2 regions of the Telluria sp. RB2R28 genome follow, and region 2 is predicted to be linked to the other one. Evidence: predicted binding sites of a transcription regulator. Region 2 holds the regulator's gene; the other holds the start of a gene.
The links. The regulator sigma-54, encoded in region 2, starts transcription at its own class of promoters, with help from an activator protein. The targets are predictions, from matches to a motif close to TGGCANGNAANCTGCTTT.

Region 1 (4,589 bases), on a different contig from region 2:
GCCAGCGGCGCCGCGCATGAACTGGGCACGCCGCTGTCGACGGTGTCGGTGATCCTGGGCGACTGGAAGCGCATGCCCGCGTTTCGCGACGACGCCGAGCTGCTGGGCGAACTGACCGAGATGCAGACCCAGCTCAAACGCTGCAAGTCGATCGTCAGCGGCATCCTGCTCTCGGCCGGCGAAGCGCGAGGCGAATCGGCCGAACGCACGACGGTGCGGGGCTTTCTCGATGGCCTGGTCGAACGCTGGCAGGCCAGCCGCCCGGTGCGCGCTTTCACGTACAATAACCGCATCGCCGACGACTGGCCGGTGGCGAGCGATTCGGCGCTGCGCCAGACGGTCGACAACCTGCTCGACAATGCGCTGGAAGCCTCGCCCGACTGGGTCTGCTTCGATGCGCACATCGACGAGCGTACGCTGGTGCTGTCTGTGCTCGACCGTGGTCCCGGCTTTGCGCCCAGCATGCTGGCGCAATTCGGCAAGCCCTACCAGTCCACCAAGGGCAAACCGGGCGGTGGTCTTGGGTTGTTCCTGGCCGTGAACGTCGTGCGCAAACTCGGCGGCACGGTGACGGCGACCAACCGCCCGGAGGGCGGCGCCGTGGTCATGCTGCGACTGCCGATGTCGGCCATTGAACTGGAAGAGGAACTGAACGATGCCGAACCCTGAGCCGCTGCTGCTCATCATCGAAGACGACGAAGCCTTCGCCCGCACGCTGAGCCGCTCGTTCGAGCGGCGCGGTTACCGCGTCCTGGGCGCAACCGGCCACGATGAAGCCGCCGCCATCCTGGCGCAGCACAACCCCGGCTACGCCGTGGTCGACCTGAAGCTCAAGGGCCAGACCTCGGGCCTGGCCTGCGTGCAGCTGCTGCATGAGCACGACCCCGACATGCTCATCGTGGTGCTGACGGGCTTTGCCAGCATCGCCACCGCGGTCGAAGCGATCAAGCTCGGCGCCGTCCAGTACCTGGCCAAGCCATCGGACGCCGACGATATCGAAGCGGCGTTCGGGCACGTGGCCGGAAGCGCCGAAATCGAGGTCACCAACCGCTCGACGTCGATCAAGACGCTCGAATGGGAGCGCATCCACGCCGTGCTGGCCGAGACTGATTTCAATATTTCCGAGGCGGCGCGCCGGCTGGGCATGCATCGCCGCACGCTCGCGCGCAAGCTCGAGAAACAGCGGGTGAAGTGATCATGCGCGCGCTCATTATTGGTGTCGCGCTGTTGCTGGGACCGGGCGCCGAGGCACTGGCGGCACCTGCGCAGGCGCAGGTCGATGCCGGCCGCAGGCTGTTCGCGCGCTGTACCAACTGTCACGAGGTTGGCGCGGGCGCCCGCAATGGCTTCGGGCCGCAACTGAACGGGATCGTGGGCCGCAAGGCGGGCAGCGCCCCTGCGTATGCGTACTCACCGGCGTTGAAGCAGGCAGGTTTTGTCTGGAACGAGCAGAAACTGGTCGCGTTCATTCGCGACAGCGAAAAGGTCGTGCCGGGCAACAAGATGCGCTTTCTCAGCTTCATGAGCGAGAAGCAGGCGGCCGAGATCGTGGCGTACCTGCGCACGCAGGGTGCGGTGGCTGCGCCGCCAGCGCCGAAAAGATAGCAAGGCTGTTTCAGCGCAGCCTTGCCGGTATTACGATGATTACCTGGCCTGGCGGCGCTTGCGCGACGCGAGCATGACGCCCAGGCCGCCCAGCAGCAGCGCAGCGCTGGCTGGTTCCGGGACGTCGACCGGTGGTTCAGGCAGTACATCCAGATCCGTGACCGTCAGGGAGTATCTGCCAGCGCCCAGGTACTCGGTCAGCGCAAACGTGCCAAGGCGGAAAGTTGGATTGTCTTCGGAACCCGTGTAGAGCTGGAAGCCCTCGGTGCTCAACAACAAGTTATTGCCATAGAAGTCGAAGATCTCCAGGCCGCCATCGATGGCCTCGTTGTAAAAGTACAGGTCCACGACGTCTTCAGCCGAGCCGGGGAAATTGCCGGCAATGTCCCACAGGACGAAGCTTTCGCCGTCAGCGGCGAGATCGGGCAAGACGGTCGAATTCAATTGCCAGCTGGCTGCGTAGTCGCCGGTCAGCTGGAACTGGTAGAGCGCTGCATTGGCCACACCAGCGGAAAACAGCATGGCGGCAAGGGCGACATTCCTCAAGTTCTTGATCGGTTTCACAAAGCACTCCGTTCTATGAAAGGATGGATGAACATTCGCGTGACATGGAATTCCGAACATTGCTGTTGCGATATCCAATAAGCACGGACCGTGCCTGTTCAAAATCCTCAATACCAACAAGTACTTAAGTCAATCTACCTCGAGTCGTGTCACGCACTTGTAAGATTGGTCGACAACGTCCGCGCATCGAACAGGCGCAATAGCGCCTCCATCTGCACCGGCTTGTTCAGATGATGGTCGATGCCCGCATCGACCGAGCGCTGGCGCGACTCGGCATCGCTCCAGCCCGTCAGCGCGACGATGAAGGTCGTGTCGTCCAACAAGCCCTGGGCGCGTGCAGCGATGGCAACCTCGTAGCCGGACATGTCGGGTAATCCAATATCGAGCAACAAGACGCGGTAGCGATCCTGGGCCAGCGCGGCCAGGGCGGCGCCACCGGTATGGGCGATGTGCACATCGAAACCGTGCAGTGCGAGCAGCGCCTGCAGCAGCTCGGCTGCATCGACGTTGTCGTCCACGACCAGCACCGACGGCGCCTGCTGGGGTGCATCGAGCACCGCCGGTGCCGCCGCGGCGATGGCGGTCGCGTGCACTTCGGTGCTCAGGGGCAGGGCAATTTCGAATGATGCGCCGCGGCCATGGCCGTCGCTGTGCGCGGTGAGCGTGCCGCCGTGGCGCAGTACCAGGTCTCGCGTCAGCGCCAGGCCGATGCCCAGGCCACTATTGCCATCGTTGCCGCTGCGACCTTCCTGCGTGAACATGTCGAACAGGCGGGGGAGCATGTCAGGCGAAATGCCACGGCCGGTATCGGTGACCCGGATGCGGGCCATGCCGTCGGCCCCGGTGCTGATGTGCAGATGGATGTCGCCCTGATTGGCCGAAAACTTGAAGGCGTTGTGCAACAGGTTCGACACGCACTGGGCGATGCGCGTGCTGTCGACATCCACGGGAATGGGTTGCGGTGGCAACGTCAGCTGGAAGTTGGCGGCCGATTGTTCGATCATCGGCGCGCTCGTTTCCAGCGCGCTGGCGATCACGTCACGCAGGTCGGCCGGTGCGACCTGCAGCGTCAGCTTGGCCGAGTGGATCCGTGACGCGTCGAGCAGGTCGTCGACCAGCCGCGTCAGTTGCAGCCCCTGGCGCGTGATGATGGCCGCGGCGCGGGCCAATGGTTCGTCGTTGCCCGCGCGCATGGCGATCAGCTGGGCCGCCGACAGGATCGGCGCCAGCGGATTGCGCAGTTCGTGCGCCAGCATCGCGATGAAGACGTCTTTTTGCCGGTTCGCTTCGCTCAGCTCGGCCTGGCGCGCCACCAGCGCATCTTCGCTTTCGCGCAAGCGGGTGCCGGTCGTGCGCAGCTTGCGCATGGCCAGATTCATGCGCTCGATGACGAGGCAGTCGACGACGAGGATCGACGCGAAAAAGACCAGCGCGATCAGGTCGCTGTGCGCCATGGCAGCTGGCGCCAGGCGCGGGCCCATGAAAAATGCCCAGGCCGCCCAGGTGCTGAGGAACGCGGCAAGCAGGCCCGGCCCGAGACCGGCGAGGTAGGCCGCCAGCAATACCGCAGGGAAGAACGACAGGAACGGAAAACCGCGCGCCGGCAGGATGTCCACCAGCATGAAGCGGGCCGCCAGCGCAACGACGAACAGGAACAGCGCGAACAAATAGCGCAATGCGAGCGGCGCCGCGCCGTCACGCCAGGTGCCGCCGGAAAACTGGGGTTGCATCATCAGGATGGGATAGAGGTTGCGACGCCGGGGAGGTGGCGTCACTTGAACGAGTGATTATAAACAGTAATGCACGGCAAGTTCAGGAAGAAAACTTACTGAGTGTGAAGGCAGCGAGAAATCCCGCCGCGACGATCAGGCCGGCGAAATCATGGGTTTCGTCGAAGGCCTCGGGGATCATCGTGTCGACCACCATTGCCAGCACGCTCCCGGCCGCTACCGCTGTGATTGCCGCGATCATTTCAGACGGGAACTGGTGAAACAGCGTGAAGCCCGCCATCGCTGCCAGGCCCGAGGCGAACGCAATCGCTGCCCAGACGCCAAAGATGTACCCGGTCGACTGGCCGGCGCGCTTCATGCCCGCAGCGCTGGACAACCCTTCCGGCAGGTTCGACAGGAACACTGCGGCCACCATCGCCATGCTGACACCCTCACCACCGAGCAGCGACAGGCCGATGACGATCGACTCGGGAATCCCGTCGAGCAGGGCGCCGATGGCAATCGCCGTGCCGCTGGCGTTCGCCTTGGAGTTGGTGTCCTCCTGCGGTGTGGAACGCTTGCGGTGTTTGGCGCCCTTGCGCGCCAGCAGCCAGTTGGCGCCGGTATAAATGCCGGCGCCAACCACGAAGCCGGCTGCCGTCGACGCGAGCCCGCCGGTCTCGAGTGCTTCATCCATCAACTCGAACGACA
Region 2 (4,589 bases):
GGCCGAAAAGGCCGACTCGCTCAAGCAGGCGGCGCTCGAATACGATAACGGCGACCTTGATGGCGTCGCAGGCGTACGCACCTTCACCGGCAACGTGATCCTGACCCGCGGCACGCTGCTGGTCAAGGCCGAACGCGCCGTCGTCAGGGAGACACCCGAAGGCTATATGAGCGTGACGCTCACCGCCGCCAACGGCAAGCCCGCCACGTTCCGTCAGAAGCGCGACGGCGGCCCGAACCTGTGGGTCGAAGGCCAGGCCGAACGCATCGAATACGACGAACGCTCGGAGCTGGTGCGCCTGTACTCGAACGCCGTCGTCAAGGAACTCGAAAACGACCGGATGACCAACCAGATGACCGGCCCGTTCATCTCGTACGACAACCGCAAGGAAGTCGTCGCCGTGCGCAATGATGTCAGCGGCGAGAGCAAGGTTGGCGGCGGGCGCGGCACGCTGATCCTGGCGCCCAAGCGTGCGCCGGCCGGAGGCACGCAATGACGGAACTGAACGATCGCAGCACGCTGGTCGTCAAGGGCCTGCAGAAAAGCTATGGCAAGCGCCTGGTCGTGCGCGACGTGTCGCTCGATGTCGAATGCGGCGAAGTGGTGGGTTTGCTGGGCCCGAACGGCGCCGGCAAGACCACCTCGTTCTACATGATCGTCGGCCTGGTGCCGTCGGACGCCGGCTCGATCAGCATCAACGGCACCGACATCACCAGCCTGCCGATCCATCGCCGCGCGGTGCTCGGCCTGTCGTACCTGCCGCAGGAAGCGTCGGTGTTTCGCAAGCTGACGGTGGAAGAAAACATCCGCGCCGTGCTCGAACTGCAGAAGGTCAACGGCAAGTCGCTCACCAAAACCGAGATCAGCGACCGCCTCGACACCTTGCTGGCCGACCTGCAGATCGAGAAGCTGCGCGAGAACCCGGCGCTGTCGCTGTCGGGCGGTGAGCGGCGCCGCGTGGAGATCGCGCGCGCACTGGCCACCAACCCGCGCTTCGTGCTGCTCGATGAACCGTTTGCCGGCGTCGATCCGATCGCCGTGATCGAGATCCAGCGCATCGTGCGCTTCCTCAAGGAGCGCAAGATCGGCGTCCTGATCACCGACCACAATGTCCGCGAGACGCTTGGCATCTGCGACCGCGCCTACATCATCAATCAGGGCGCGGTGCTTGCATCCGGCCGCCCCGACGATATCATCGCCGACGAGTCGGTACGGCGCGTGTACCTCGGTGAACATTTCCGCATGTAAGCCATACTCAATTGATGAAACAGTCCCTTCAGCTCCGCACTTCGCAGCACCTGGCGCTCACGCCACAGCTGCAGCAATCGATCCGGTTGCTGCAGCTGTCCACGCTCGAACTGCATCAGGAGATCGAGCAGATATTGGGCGATAACCCGCTGCTCGAAAGGCTCGACGATCCGCTCGATCATTCGGTGCGCTTGCTGGCCGATGGGGCCATCAACAATGCGCCGGCACCTGGCGAGGCGCCGCCGGCGCCGGGCCAGCAGGCCGAGGGCGAAGGCAGCGCGCCGGCCGAGGGCGAGGGCGCTGAAGGTGGCGGGGTCGATGGCGACCGGCCCGACAACGAGTGGAGCGAAGGCAGCGGAACGTCGTCCGGCAGCGCCAGCAGCGACGATGAAGACGGCCGCCCGCAGCTGGAGGCGTGCGCCATCACGCTGCGCGAACACCTGATGGAACAGGTGCGCGAAACGCTGCTGTCGACCCGCGACCGCGCGCTGGCCGAACTGGTGATCGACGCGCTCGACGACAACGGCTACCTGGAAGAACCGCTCGACGACATCCACGCGCGGCTGCCCGAAGAACTCGACGTCGACCTCGACGAACTGCGCTGCGCGCTGGCGATGGTGCAGAGCATGGACCCGGTGGGCGTGGGCGCGCGCAGTGCGGCCGAATGCCTGGCGCTGCAGATCCGGCGCATGCCGGGCGTGCCGATGGTCACGCGCCGCATGGCCCTGAAGATCGTCGAAGGCTACCTGACGTGGTTCGCGCAGCGCGAATACAGCAAACTGAAAAAAGCGCTCGATTGCGACGACGAAGACCTGCGCGAAGTGCAGGCCGTGGTCCGCCAGTGCAATCCGCACCCGGGCGCCGCGTTCGCGTCGAACGTGTCGGATTACGTGGTGCCGGACGTGATCGTGCGGCGCGCCAAGAACGGCTGGGCGGTCACGCTGAACCCGGACGTCATGCCGCGCCTGCGCGTGAACAGCCTGTACGCCACGATGCTCAAGCAGGGCCGCAGCGAGAGCCAGATGGGCGCGCAGATGCAAGAGGCGAAGTGGCTCATCAAGAACATGCGCCAGCGTTTCGACACGATCCTGCGTGTGGCCGAGGCGATTGTCGAGCGCCAGCGCAACTTTTTCAGCCATGGCGCGGTTGCCATGCGGCCCCTTGTTTTGCGCGAGATAGCTGATACACTAGGTCTGCACGAGAGCACGATCTCTCGTGTCACAACCCAGAAATACATGCTGACCCCGCACGGCATGTTCGAGTTGAAGTATTTCTTCGGTAGCCACGTTGCCACTGAAGCGGGCGGCGAAGCATCCTCAACGGCAATCCGTGCGCTCATCGCACAATTGACAGGAGCAGAAGACCCTAAGAATCCATTATCCGACAGCAAGATCGCGGAAATGCTCGGGGAACAAGGCATGGTCATTGCGCGCAGGACGGTCGCAAAATACCGTGAAGCGCTCAAGATCCCCCCCGTCAGTCTCCGCAAAGCCTTGTAACAACGCCGCTCATACAGTCTGTGCCTTCAGCTCCTGTGTGGTGCAAGCGACGTGACATCTTCAAAGGAGTGTGTATGAACCTCACCATCAGTGGTCACCATCTCGAAGTCACCCCTGCCATCCGTGAATACGTTCAGAATAAGCTGGAACGCATTATTCGCCATTTCGATCAAGTCATAGATACCCACGTCTTCCTGGCCGTCGATAACCTCACTGAAAAAGAAAAAAGGCAAAAAGCTGAAATCAATGTCCAGGTGTCGGGCAAGACCCTGCACGTGGCGAGCGTCGCGCAAGACCTGTACGCCGCGATCGACATGTTGATGGATAAACTGGATCGACAAATCCTGAAGCACAAGCAGATGCTCAAAGACCATAACCGCACAGCGATCAAACGCCTGGACGTCAACGAAGCAGACGTCGCTGCCGCCTGATCGAGCGCAGGTCACCACCGCCAGGGGCGTCTTTTCGGGACGCCCTTTTTGCATCCCGCTGCCGGTAAAATACGTGTTTCCTTTCGATGGATCACGCCATGCCCGAACACGTCCTGACCCGCATCGCCAACCGTACCGGCATCATTACCCTCGACCGGCCCAAGGCGCTCAATTCGCTGTCGCTGGACATGGTGCGCGCACTGACCACGATCCTGCTCGACTGGCAGCTCGACGCCGCGGTCGATGCCGTCGTGATCACCAGCAGCAGTGAAAAAGCGCTGTGCGCCGGCGGCGATATCCGCTTCTTCCACGACGTCGGCAACGCCTCGCCGCAAGGCGGCAGCGCACTGCTCGAAGATTTCTTCACCGAAGAATACGCGCTCAACCACCTGATCCATTTTTATCCGAAACCGTATATCGCGCTGATGGACGGCGTGGTCATGGGCGGCGGCATGGGCATCGCGCAGGGTGGGCCCGATTGCGGCCTGCGCATCGTCACCGAGCGCACCAGGATGGCAATGCCAGAGGTGAATATCGGCCTGTTCCCCGATGTCGGCGGCAGCCATTTCCTGTCGCACGCGCCGGGGCAACTGGGGATGTTTCTGGGCTTGACCGGTTTGACGATCGGCGCGGCCGACGCACTGTACGTGGGCCTGGCCGACGTGTTCGTGCCGGGCGCAGACCTGGCGGCGTTGCACGCGCTGATCGAGGCGACGCCGGGCGCGAATCTGCCGGCGGCGATCCGCGCGTTCGCCATCCAGCATGCCGGCGAGAGTGAATTGCAGGCCAACCGTGCGCGCATCGATGCGCACTTTGGCGCGGACTCGGTGGCGGCGATCATGGCGTCGCTCGAGGGTGACGACACGCCGTTCGCGCAGAAGGCGTTGCGCGCGATGCGTCAGCGCTCACCGTTGATGATGTGCGTGACGCGCGAGCTGCTGCTGCGCGGCGCGTCGCTCGATGTCGCCGACTGTCTGCGCCTGGAGCGCTCGCTGGTGCGCCGCAACTTCGAGCATGGCGAAGTGCTCGAAGGCGTGCGCGCGCTCGTGATCGACAAGGACAATGCGCCGCAATGGAATCCGCCCTCGCTCGACCTCGTGACCGACGCGATGGTCGCGCACTTCTTCGCGCCGGTGTGGCCGGCGCACGCGCACCCGCTGCGCCATCTCGCGTAAGCCTCTTCATGCATATCCGTTTGCGCGTGACTTTTCGCGCAGGCGGTGCAAACATCGTGGCTTCATGAACCGATGAGGACCCCCGATGCGCATGACCGCCTTGCTGCTGTCGATGACCTTGTGCGGCAGCGTCGCCGCCCAGGCCTGGCAGCCTGACTTCAATGCGAGCACATTCAAGGGGCCGGCCTCCGGTCCTGCCAACGAGGTGCTGGTGCTGGGTTCGCCCCATCTGTCGC

Region 1: the regulator sigma-54 is predicted to act here: its motif matches at 2,248-2,265, upstream of AC56LV_RS05620 (PEP-CTERM sorting domain-containing protein).

What each region holds. Positions count from the first base shown of each region.
Region 1 covers NZ_JCASIK010000001.1:1,264,821-1,269,409, reverse strand. Annotated here, with positions in the region: gene AC56LV_RS05635 (ATP-binding protein) at 1-669, shown strand, start outside; gene AC56LV_RS05630 (response regulator transcription factor) at 656-1,195, shown strand; gene AC56LV_RS05625 (c-type cytochrome) at 1,198-1,605, shown strand; gene AC56LV_RS05620 (PEP-CTERM sorting domain-containing protein) at 1,645-2,169, opposite strand; gene AC56LV_RS05615 (ATP-binding response regulator) at 2,319-3,902, opposite strand; gene AC56LV_RS05610 (ZIP family metal transporter) at 3,982-4,589, opposite strand, start outside.
Region 2 covers NZ_JCASIK010000003.1:20,306-24,894, reverse strand. Annotated here, with positions in the region: gene lptA (lipopolysaccharide transport periplasmic protein LptA) at 1-496, shown strand, start outside; gene lptB (LPS export ABC transporter ATP-binding protein) at 493-1,248, shown strand; gene AC56LV_RS12370 (RNA polymerase factor sigma-54) at 1,263-2,747, shown strand; gene hpf (ribosome hibernation-promoting factor, HPF/YfiA family) at 2,822-3,178, shown strand; gene AC56LV_RS12360 (enoyl-CoA hydratase/isomerase family protein) at 3,277-4,353, shown strand; gene AC56LV_RS12355 (DUF5694 domain-containing protein) at 4,439-4,589, shown strand, end outside.